Regions from separate parts of the Geodermatophilus sp. SYSU D00703 genome, predicted to be linked through region 1. Evidence: riboswitches for the same ligand, from Rfam matches in the RefSeq annotation. Region 1 holds a riboswitch; the other holds the start of a gene.
The links. Region 1 has a riboswitch for thiamine pyrophosphate ahead of thiM (hydroxyethylthiazole kinase). Riboswitches for the same ligand answer to the same signal wherever they lie in the genome.
Positions count from the first base shown of each region.

Region 1 (4,190 bases):
GCCTCGGCGAAGGCGGGGCACCGGGTCTTCCTGCTGGGGGACGACCCCGGTGTGGGCAAGACCGGCACCGCCGTCCTGGCCGCCCGGGAGGTCGCGGCGCAGCGCGGCGGCCGCACGGTCCTCGTCGTCGCCGACCGGCCGGCGGCCATCACCATCCCGCACTGGACCCGGTCGATCGCCGGCTTCGGCGACGGCGGCCTGCGCTGGTGCGTGACCACCTGGGACCGCCTGGCGAAGGTCAGCAAGCTCCGGTTCGACGTGGTCATCGCCGACGAGGCGCACATGGTCCGGCACACGACGACGCAGCGGTGGAAGCACTGGAAGGCGGTCTCGGGCGCCGGCCGGGTCAAGGACGCCCCGTTCGTCATCGCGGCCACCGCCACCCCGGCGCACACACCGCTGGAGCTGTCCTACCTGGCCCCGCAGTTCGCGCAGCGGCACGGCGAGCCGCTGCGCGCGTGGGGCGACCTGCCGGCGAGGCTCGCCGAGCACGGGTTCCACGTGGAACGGGGCCGGTACGGCTGGGCCTGGACCGAGGACGCCGACCGCCGCCGCGCCGACCTCGCCCGCCTGCAGGGCTGGTTGGCCGACGAGCACCCGCCGGCGACCCTGCACCGCCCGGCGCCGTGGGGCCCGGTGTCGGTCACCGGGACGCCGGTGTCGCTGACCCCGGCCGAGCGCGCCGCCTACGAGTCGGAGTGGCAGGAGTTCCGCGCCGAGATGCAGCTGGCCCGCCGCGGCCGGCAGACCGCGCGAGGGCGGGCGGCGCTGCTGCGCTTCCGGCAGAAGGCCGGGCTGATCCGCGCCCAGGCGACCGTCGACTGGGTCAAGGCGCAGGTCGAGGCCGAACGGCAGGTCGCCGTCTCGGTGGAGTTCGTGGAGACGGCGGCCGACCCGATCCGCGAGTCCCTCCTCGACTCCGGGATCGCCGTCGCGGCCGTCTACGGCCGCGACCGGTTCGACGTCGAGGCCGAGCGGCTGCGGTTCCAGACCGGGGCGGCACCGGTGTGCGTGTTCACGGTGACCGCGTCGATCAGCCTGCACGCCGGCGAGCTGCTGCCGGACGGGTCCGCCGCCTCGGCCGCGCCGCGGGTCGGGCTGTTCCACCAGCCGCGATTCTCCGGCATCCAGGCCCGGCAGGTCACCGGCCGCACCCACCGCGACGGGCAGGTCTCCCCCTGGCGGGTGGCGTTCGCCGAGGACACCGTCGAGGAGCAGGTCGCCCGGGTGATGGTCGAGCGGCTCGCGGTCAGCGGCTCCACCGCGGGTGCGGACACGTCGTCCCTCCAGGAGATCGCCGAGCTGCTGGACGCCGACTGGCTCCCGTCGACCGCGCTCACCGGCACCGACTGACCGGACTCCCACCGGCGCCGGTCAGCCGAGCCGGGAGTGCCGCCGCAGCACCTCGAGGACGGCCGGGAGGTGCACCAGCGGGTCCGTGTCGAGCTCGAACGCGACCGACGCGTGGCCGGCTGCGAGCGGGACCACCAGCTGGTGGGAGTTGCCGTACCCGACGACGAGGTAGCGCAGGCCCGCAGTCGATGTCGCCGCGCTGCCGGGCCAGCGTCAGCAGGGTCGGGTTGACCAGCAGCTCCTCGTACCCTTCTCCGCGCTCGAGGCGCCGACCAGACCGGCCCGCGAGCGCGTCTCGACCTGCTGGCCGTGGCCGAGCGCCACGGAGCGCACCGTGGGGGAGACGCCGAACAGCTCGTCGTGGAGGTCCGCCACGGGCCGCACCGTAGCGGGGCCGTGCTCCCCGGCGGGCTTGTTAGGTTCGGGACCGCAAGTGGCACGGGGTGCCCCCGCCCGGGGCTGAGAGGACACCCGTCGAACCTGCTCCAGTTCGTACTGGCGAAGGGATGTCACGGCGTGGGAGCCATGGACCTGCGCGCGGCCCGCGAGGCGCTGCGCACCGCTGCACCGCTGGTGCACTGCCTGACCAACACCGTCGTCCAGACGATGACCGCCAACGCCCTGCTGGCCGCCGGCGCGGCGCCGGCGATGGTCGACGCGCCGCAGGAGGCCGGGGACTTCGCCGCGGTCGCCTCGGCGGTGCTGGTCAACGTCGGCACGGTGCACGCGCGCACCGCCGAGGCGATGCGGTTGGCGGCCCGCTCCGCCGGCGCGGCCGGGACACCGTGGGTGCTCGACCCGGTGGCGGTCGGCCCGCTGGCCTACCGGACGGCGCTGGCCGCCGAGCTGGTCGAGCTGCGCCCCACCGCGGTCCGGGGCAACGCCTCGGAGGTGATGGCGCTGACCGGGGCCGGTGCCGGCGGCCGCGGCGTGGACAGCACGCACAGCACGGACGCGGCCGCCGAGGCCGCCGCCGACCTGGCCCGGCGCACCGGCGGGGTGGTCGCGGTCAGCGGCGAGGTCGACCTGGTCACCGACGGACGGCGGACCGTGCGGGTGGGCGGCGGATCGGTCCTGCTCACCCGCACCACCGGCGCCGGGTGCGCGCTCGGCGCCCTGGTCGCCGCCTACCTCGCCGTCTGCGACGACCCGCTGACCGGCGTCGTGGCCGCGCACGCCCACGTGGCGCTCGCCGCGGAGGTGGCCGCCGACGTCGCCGACGGGCCCGGCACCTTCGCCCCGGCCTGGCTGGACGCGCTCGACGCGCTCGACGGGGACTCGCTGACCCGGGCCGACGTCCGGGAGGCGGCGTGAGCGCGCTCGACCCGACCCTCTACCTGGTCACCGACACGGGGCTGTCCCGGCCCCGGCCGGTCGCCGACGTCGTCCGGGCCGCGGTCGCCGGCGGGGTCAGCGCCGTCCAGGTGCGCGACAAGACCGCGTCCCGGCGCGATCTGCTGGCCCTGACCCGGGCGGTCCAGGCGGCGCTGGCCGACCGCCCGGACGTCGCGGTGGTGGTGAACGACGCCGTCGACGTCGCCCTGCTGGCCGGCGCCGGGGTGCACGTCGGCCAGGACGACCTGCCGCCGGCCGAGGTGCGGCGGCTGCTGGGCCCCGGTGCGCCGCTGGGCCTGAGCGTGACCTCCGCCGCGGACCTCGACGCCGCACTGGCCCTGCCGCCGGGCACCGTGGACCTGGTCGGCATCGGCCCGGTGTGGGCGACGCCGACCAAGCCCGACGCCGCACCTGGCCTCGGCCTGGCGGGCACACGGGCACTCGCCGCGAGCGCCCGCGCCGCAGGGCTGGTCGCGGTCGCGATCGGCGGGATCGACGCCGGGCGGGCCGCGGCGGTGGCCGCGACCGGGGTGGACGGGGTCTGCGTCGTCTCGGCGGTCTGCGCGGCGGCCGACCCCGCGGCCGCCGCCCGCGAGCTCCGGGCGCGGATCGACGCGGGGCGCTCGGTAGGTGCGCCACGGTGAGCGGCGTCCCGGTCACGCTCACCGTGGCCGGTAGCGATCCCAGCGGCGGTGCCGGCGTCCAGGCCGACCTGAAGACCTTCAGCGCCCTCGGCACCTACGGGACGGCGGTGCTCACCGCCCTCACCGCGCAGAACACCCGCGGCGTCACCGGCGTCCACCCGGTGCCGGCGGAGTTCGTCACCGCGCAGCTCGAGACGCTGCTGGACGACGTCGAGGTGCACGCCACCAAGACCGGCATGCTGGGCAGCGCGGAGGTGGTCCGGGCCGTTGCGGCAGCGCTGGGCGGCCGCCGGGCGGGCCCGGTCGTCTGCGACCCGGTGATGGTCGCGACCAGCGGCGACCGGCTCATCGACGAGGCCGCGGTGGACGCCGTCCGCACCCACCTGCTGCCCGTGGCCGACCTCGTCACGCCCAACGTCCCCGAGGCGGCGGTGCTGCTCGGCGGGGCGCCGGCGACGAGCGTGGCCGAGCTGCCCGGCCAAGCCACCGCGCTGCTGGCACTCGGCCCGCGCGCGGTGCTGCTCAAGGGCGGTCACCTCGGCGGGGAGGAGAGCGTGGACGTGCTGGCCACCGCGGACGGCGTCACCGTGACCCGCCGCCCCCGGGTGCGGACGACGGCGACGCACGGCACCGGCTGCACGCTGTCCTCGGCCCTCGCCGCGCTCGCCGCCCGGCGCCGCACCGACGACTGGACGCGGCTGGTCGACCCGGCGCGCGACTACCTGCAGGCCGCGCTGGTCGCCGGGAGCGGCCTGGGCGTCGGGTCGGGGCACGGCCCGGTGCACCACTTCGCCGGCATCTGGCCGTCGTGAGCGCCACGGGGGACGACGCCGTGCGCGCCGCCGGGGACGACAGCTC
Region 1 is NZ_JBJGYU010000002.1:233,964-238,153, reverse strand. Features, by position in the region: gene ACI782_RS04640 (helicase) at 1-1,353, shown strand, start outside; gene ACI782_RS04635 (hypothetical protein) at 1,567-1,728, opposite strand; TPP riboswitch at 1,783-1,877, shown strand; gene thiM (hydroxyethylthiazole kinase) at 1,879-2,667, shown strand; gene thiE (thiamine phosphate synthase) at 2,664-3,332, shown strand; gene thiD (bifunctional hydroxymethylpyrimidine kinase/phosphomethylpyrimidine kinase) at 3,329-4,144, shown strand; gene ACI782_RS04615 (TenA family protein) at 4,141-4,190, shown strand, end outside.

Region 2 (4,190 bases), 150 kb from region 1:
CACCGCTGACCCGCTGCACCGCCTGCGGCGCCCGGCTGCAGCCGGTTGCCAAGGCCGACGTCGCCGACCGGCTGCCGGACGGCACCCGGCGGACCTACGACGAGTTCTCCCGCTGCCCTTCCTGTGACCGGGTCTACTGGCGCGGCGCCCACGCCCGCCGCATCGACGCCCTGGTCCGGACCGCGACCCGCTAGGTCGGCCCGCCGGGGCCACGGGCTGGCCCGCACGTGTCACCCCCGGCGGGCACAGACAGGAGCGCCCACCCACCCGCTCCGCCCCTGCGAGGCCGCCGTGTACCTGTCGAAGACCGAGGCCGCCGTCCTGCCGACCACGCTCGTCGGCGCGCCGAGACCGGCACCGACGGCGTCCGGACGGCGGCGGATCTGGCCGCTGCTGGGCCCGGCGTTCGTCGCCGCGGTGGCCTACGTCGACCCGGGCAACTTCGCGACCAACTTCTCCGGCGGCGCATCGTTCGGCTACACGCTGCTGTGGGTGATCGTCGCGGCCAACCTCATGGCGATGCTCATCCAGTCGCTGACCGCCAAGCTCGGGCTGGCCACCGGCCGGGACCTCGCCACCCTGTGCCGCGAGCAGCTGCCCCGGCCGGTGACGCGGGGGTTGTGGCTGCAGGCCGAGGCGGTCGCCATCGCCACCGACCTGGCCGAGATCGTCGGCGGCGCGGTGGCGCTGAACCTGCTCTTCGGCGTGCCGCTGCCGGTCGGCGGGGTCATCACGGCGGTGGTGGCGTTCGTGCTGCTGGCCGCGCAGTCCCGCGGGCACCGGCCGTTCGAGCGGGTGATCGCCGGCCTGCTGCTGGTGATCGGCCTGGGCTTCGGCTACACGCTGCTGGGCTCGGGCGTGGACGCCGGCGGCGTCGCCGGGGGCCTGGTGCCCTCGTTCGCCGGTTCGGAGAGCCTGCTGCTGGCCACCGGGATCCTCGGCGCCACCGTCATGCCGCACGTCATCTACGTGCACTCCGCGCTCACCCCGGGCCGCTACGGCGACGTGGTCACCGCCGGGCGCACCGCGAGCGGACGACGCCGGCTGCTGCGGGCCCAGCGGGTCGACGTCCTGGTGGCCATGGGGCTGGCCGGGCTGGTCAACGCCGCCATGCTGGTGATCGCCGCGCAGCTGTTCACCGCCGACGACGGCATCGCCTCGCTGGAGAGCGTGCACGCCGGGCTGGGCGACCAGCTGGGCACCGGCGCCGCGCTGGCCTTCGCCGTCGCGCTGCTCGCCTCCGGGTTCGCCTCCTCGTCCGTCGGCACCCACGCCGGCCAGGTGGTCATGGCCGGTTTCCTGCGTCGGCACGTCCCGGTGCTCGCCCGCCGGCTGATCACCCTGGCCCCGGCCCTGGCCGTGCTGCTGCTCGGCGGCGACCCGACCACCGCGCTGGTCTGGTCGCAGGTGGTGCTCTCCTTCGGCATCCCCTTCGCCCTGGTGCCGCTGCTGTGGCTGACCGCCCGCCGCTCGGTCATGGGCTCCTGGGTCAACCGCCCGGTCACCACGGTCGCCGGCGCGGTCGTCGCCGCGCTGATCATCGGCCTCAACGCCCATCTGCTGCTGGGCTTCGTCCTCGGCTGAGGGGGCCGCGCGGCGATCACGGGCCGGCAGACGGGCTAGGCTGGCACCACAACCGAACACACAGCAGGGGAGCGCTTCGGCGCTGAGAGTGCGGGATCCCGCAGACCCTCGAACCTGATCCGGGTCATGCCGGCGCAGGGAGTCTGGAGGAAGTCATGGCCGACCAGGCCGTCCGTCCGTCGTCGGCTGCGCCCACCGGGGCGCGTTCGCGCTGGCGCACCGTCGACATCGTCGTCACCGCCGTCCTGGGCGTCGCCTTCGGCGTCGTCTTCTGGGCCTGGGGCATGCTGTGGGCGGGCACCGGGACGGCGTTCGCCGCCTTCCCGCCCGGGCAGGCCCTCATGTACGGCGTCTGGCTGGTCCCGGCCGTGCTCGCCCCGCTGGTCGTCCGCAAGCCCGGCGCCGGCCTGTTCGCCGAGCTGGTCGCCGCGATCGTCTCCGCGCTGCTCGGCTCGGCCTGGGGGACGACGACGATCGTCTACGGCCTGCTGCAGGGCCTGGCCGGTGAGGCGGGCTTCGCCGCGTTCCGGTACCGCCGGTTCGGGTGGCCGCAGGCGCTGCTGTCCGCGGCCCTGGCCGGTGCGATGGCCGCCGTCCTCGACCTCCTCTACTACTACCCGGACTGGACTGCGGGCTGGAAGACGACCTACGTGGCGCTCGTCGTGGCCAGCACCGCCGTCATCGCCGGCGTCGGCGGCACGGCGCTGACCCGCGCGCTCGCCGCCAGCGGCGCCCTCTCGGCGTTCGCGTCCGGCCGCACCCGGGTCTGACGCTGACCGGTGGTTCCCCGGCCGCCGTCCGGCTGGCCGGGTGGGGCTTCCGGCACGCCACCCGGCGGGGGTGGGCGGTCCGGGACGTCGACCTGACCGTCGCCCCCGGCGAGCGGGTGCTGCTCACCGGCGCCTCCGGGTCGGGCAAGTCCACCCTGCTGCGGGCGCTGGGCGGGCTGCTGGAGCCGGAGAGCGGGGACGCCGTCGGCGAGCTGACCGTCGACGGCGAGCCGCCCGACCGGGGGCGGCAGCGCGTCGGCATGGTCTTCCAGGACCCCGACTCGCAGCTGGTCATGACCCGCGCCGGGGACGACGTCGCCTTCGGGCTGGAGAACGCCGGCACCCCTCCGGCCGCGATCGGGCCGGCAGTGGACGCCGCCCTGGCCGCGGTCGGGTTCGACCTCGGCCGGGACCGGCCGACGGGCGCGCTGTCCGGCGGGCAGAAGCAGCGGCTGGTGCTGGCCGGCGCGCTCGCCCCGCGGCCCGGCCTGCTGCTCCTGGACGAGCCGACCGCCCAGCTGGACCCGGCCGGCGCCGAGCTGGTCCGGGGGGCGGTGGCCCGGGCGGTCGCCGACCGCAGCGCCACGCTCGTCGTCGTCGACCACGACGCCGCGGCCTGGCTGCCGCAGGTCGACCGGGTCGTCGAGCTGCTGCCGGGCGGCGGGATCGCCGAGCAGGCCCCCGGGTGGGCACCGGCGCCGCTGCGGTTCCCCGACCGGCGCAGCTCCCCCGCCGGGCCGGTGCTGCTCGCCGCGGAGGCGGCCGGGTTCACCCACCGGGGCTCGCCCACGCCGGCGCTGCCGCCGACCGACGCCGTCCTGCGGGCGGGGCGCACCCTGGCGGTCACCGGCCCCAACGGCACCGGCAAGTCCACCCTGGCGCTGCTGCTGGCCGGCCTGCGCGCGCCCACGACCGGCCGGGTCACCGCCGGACCGGGCCTGACCGCGGGGCTGCGGCGACCGGACCGGCCGCCGTCCCGCTGGCGGGCCGCCGAGCTGGTCGAGCGGGTCGGCACCGTGTTCCAGCACCCCGAGCACCAGTTCCTCACCGGGCGGGTGCGCGACGAGCTGTCCCTGGGCCCCCGGCGCGCCGGCGCCGGACACGGGGCGGCCCACCGGCGCGCCGACGTGCTGCTCGAGCGGCTCGGCCTGGCGCCGCTGGCCGACGCCAACCCGTTCACCCTCTCCGGCGGGCAGCAGCGGCGGCTGTCGGTCGCCACGGCGCTGGCCACCCGCCCGCCGGTCCTGGTGCTCGACGAGCCCACCTTCGGCCAGGACCGCGACACCTGGTCGGAGCTGGTGGCGCTGCTGGCCGAGCAGCAGGACGGCGACCGAGCCGTGTGCCTGGTGACCCACGACGCGGACGTCGTCGCCGCGCTGGCCGACGACGTGCTGAGCCTCGGCACCCCGGTGGCGGTCCCGTGACCGCGCCGCTCGCCCTCGGACCGGTGCGCCCGGTGCCGCTGTCGGCGGTGAACCCGGTCGCCCAGCTCGGCGCCATCGCCGTCCTCACCGGAGTGCTGCTGGTGAGCGGCGACCTCGTGACCTCGGCGGTGGTGCTCGCCGCCGAGCTGTCGCTGCTGCCGGCCGCCGGGCTGACCACCCCGCGGGAGGTCCTGCGCCGGACCTGGCCGCTGCTGCTCAGTGCGGCCGGCGTCGCCTGGGTCAACGTCGCCTTCGGGGCACTGGACGGCGCGCAGGCCTGGCTCAGCGGCGCCACCTGGGCTCTGCGGGTCACCGCGCTGGCGCTGCCCGGGATCCTGTTGGTGGCCGCCACCGACCCGGTCCGGCTGGCCGACGCGCTCACGGTGCACTGGCGCGTGCCGGCGCGGTTCGC
Region 2 is NZ_JBJGYU010000002.1:79,138-83,327, forward strand. Features, by position in the region: gene ACI782_RS03900 (Mut7-C RNAse domain-containing protein) at 1-194, shown strand, start outside; gene ACI782_RS03905 (Nramp family divalent metal transporter) at 292-1,584, shown strand; TPP riboswitch at 1,640-1,743, shown strand; gene ACI782_RS03910 (ECF transporter S component) at 1,740-2,354, shown strand; gene ACI782_RS03915 (ABC transporter ATP-binding protein) at 2,447-3,778, shown strand; gene ACI782_RS03920 (energy-coupling factor transporter transmembrane component T family protein) at 3,775-4,190, shown strand, end outside.
Region 2: linked by a shared signal. The riboswitch ahead of ACI782_RS03910 (ECF transporter S component) and the one ahead of thiM (hydroxyethylthiazole kinase) in region 1 are both predicted to bind thiamine pyrophosphate.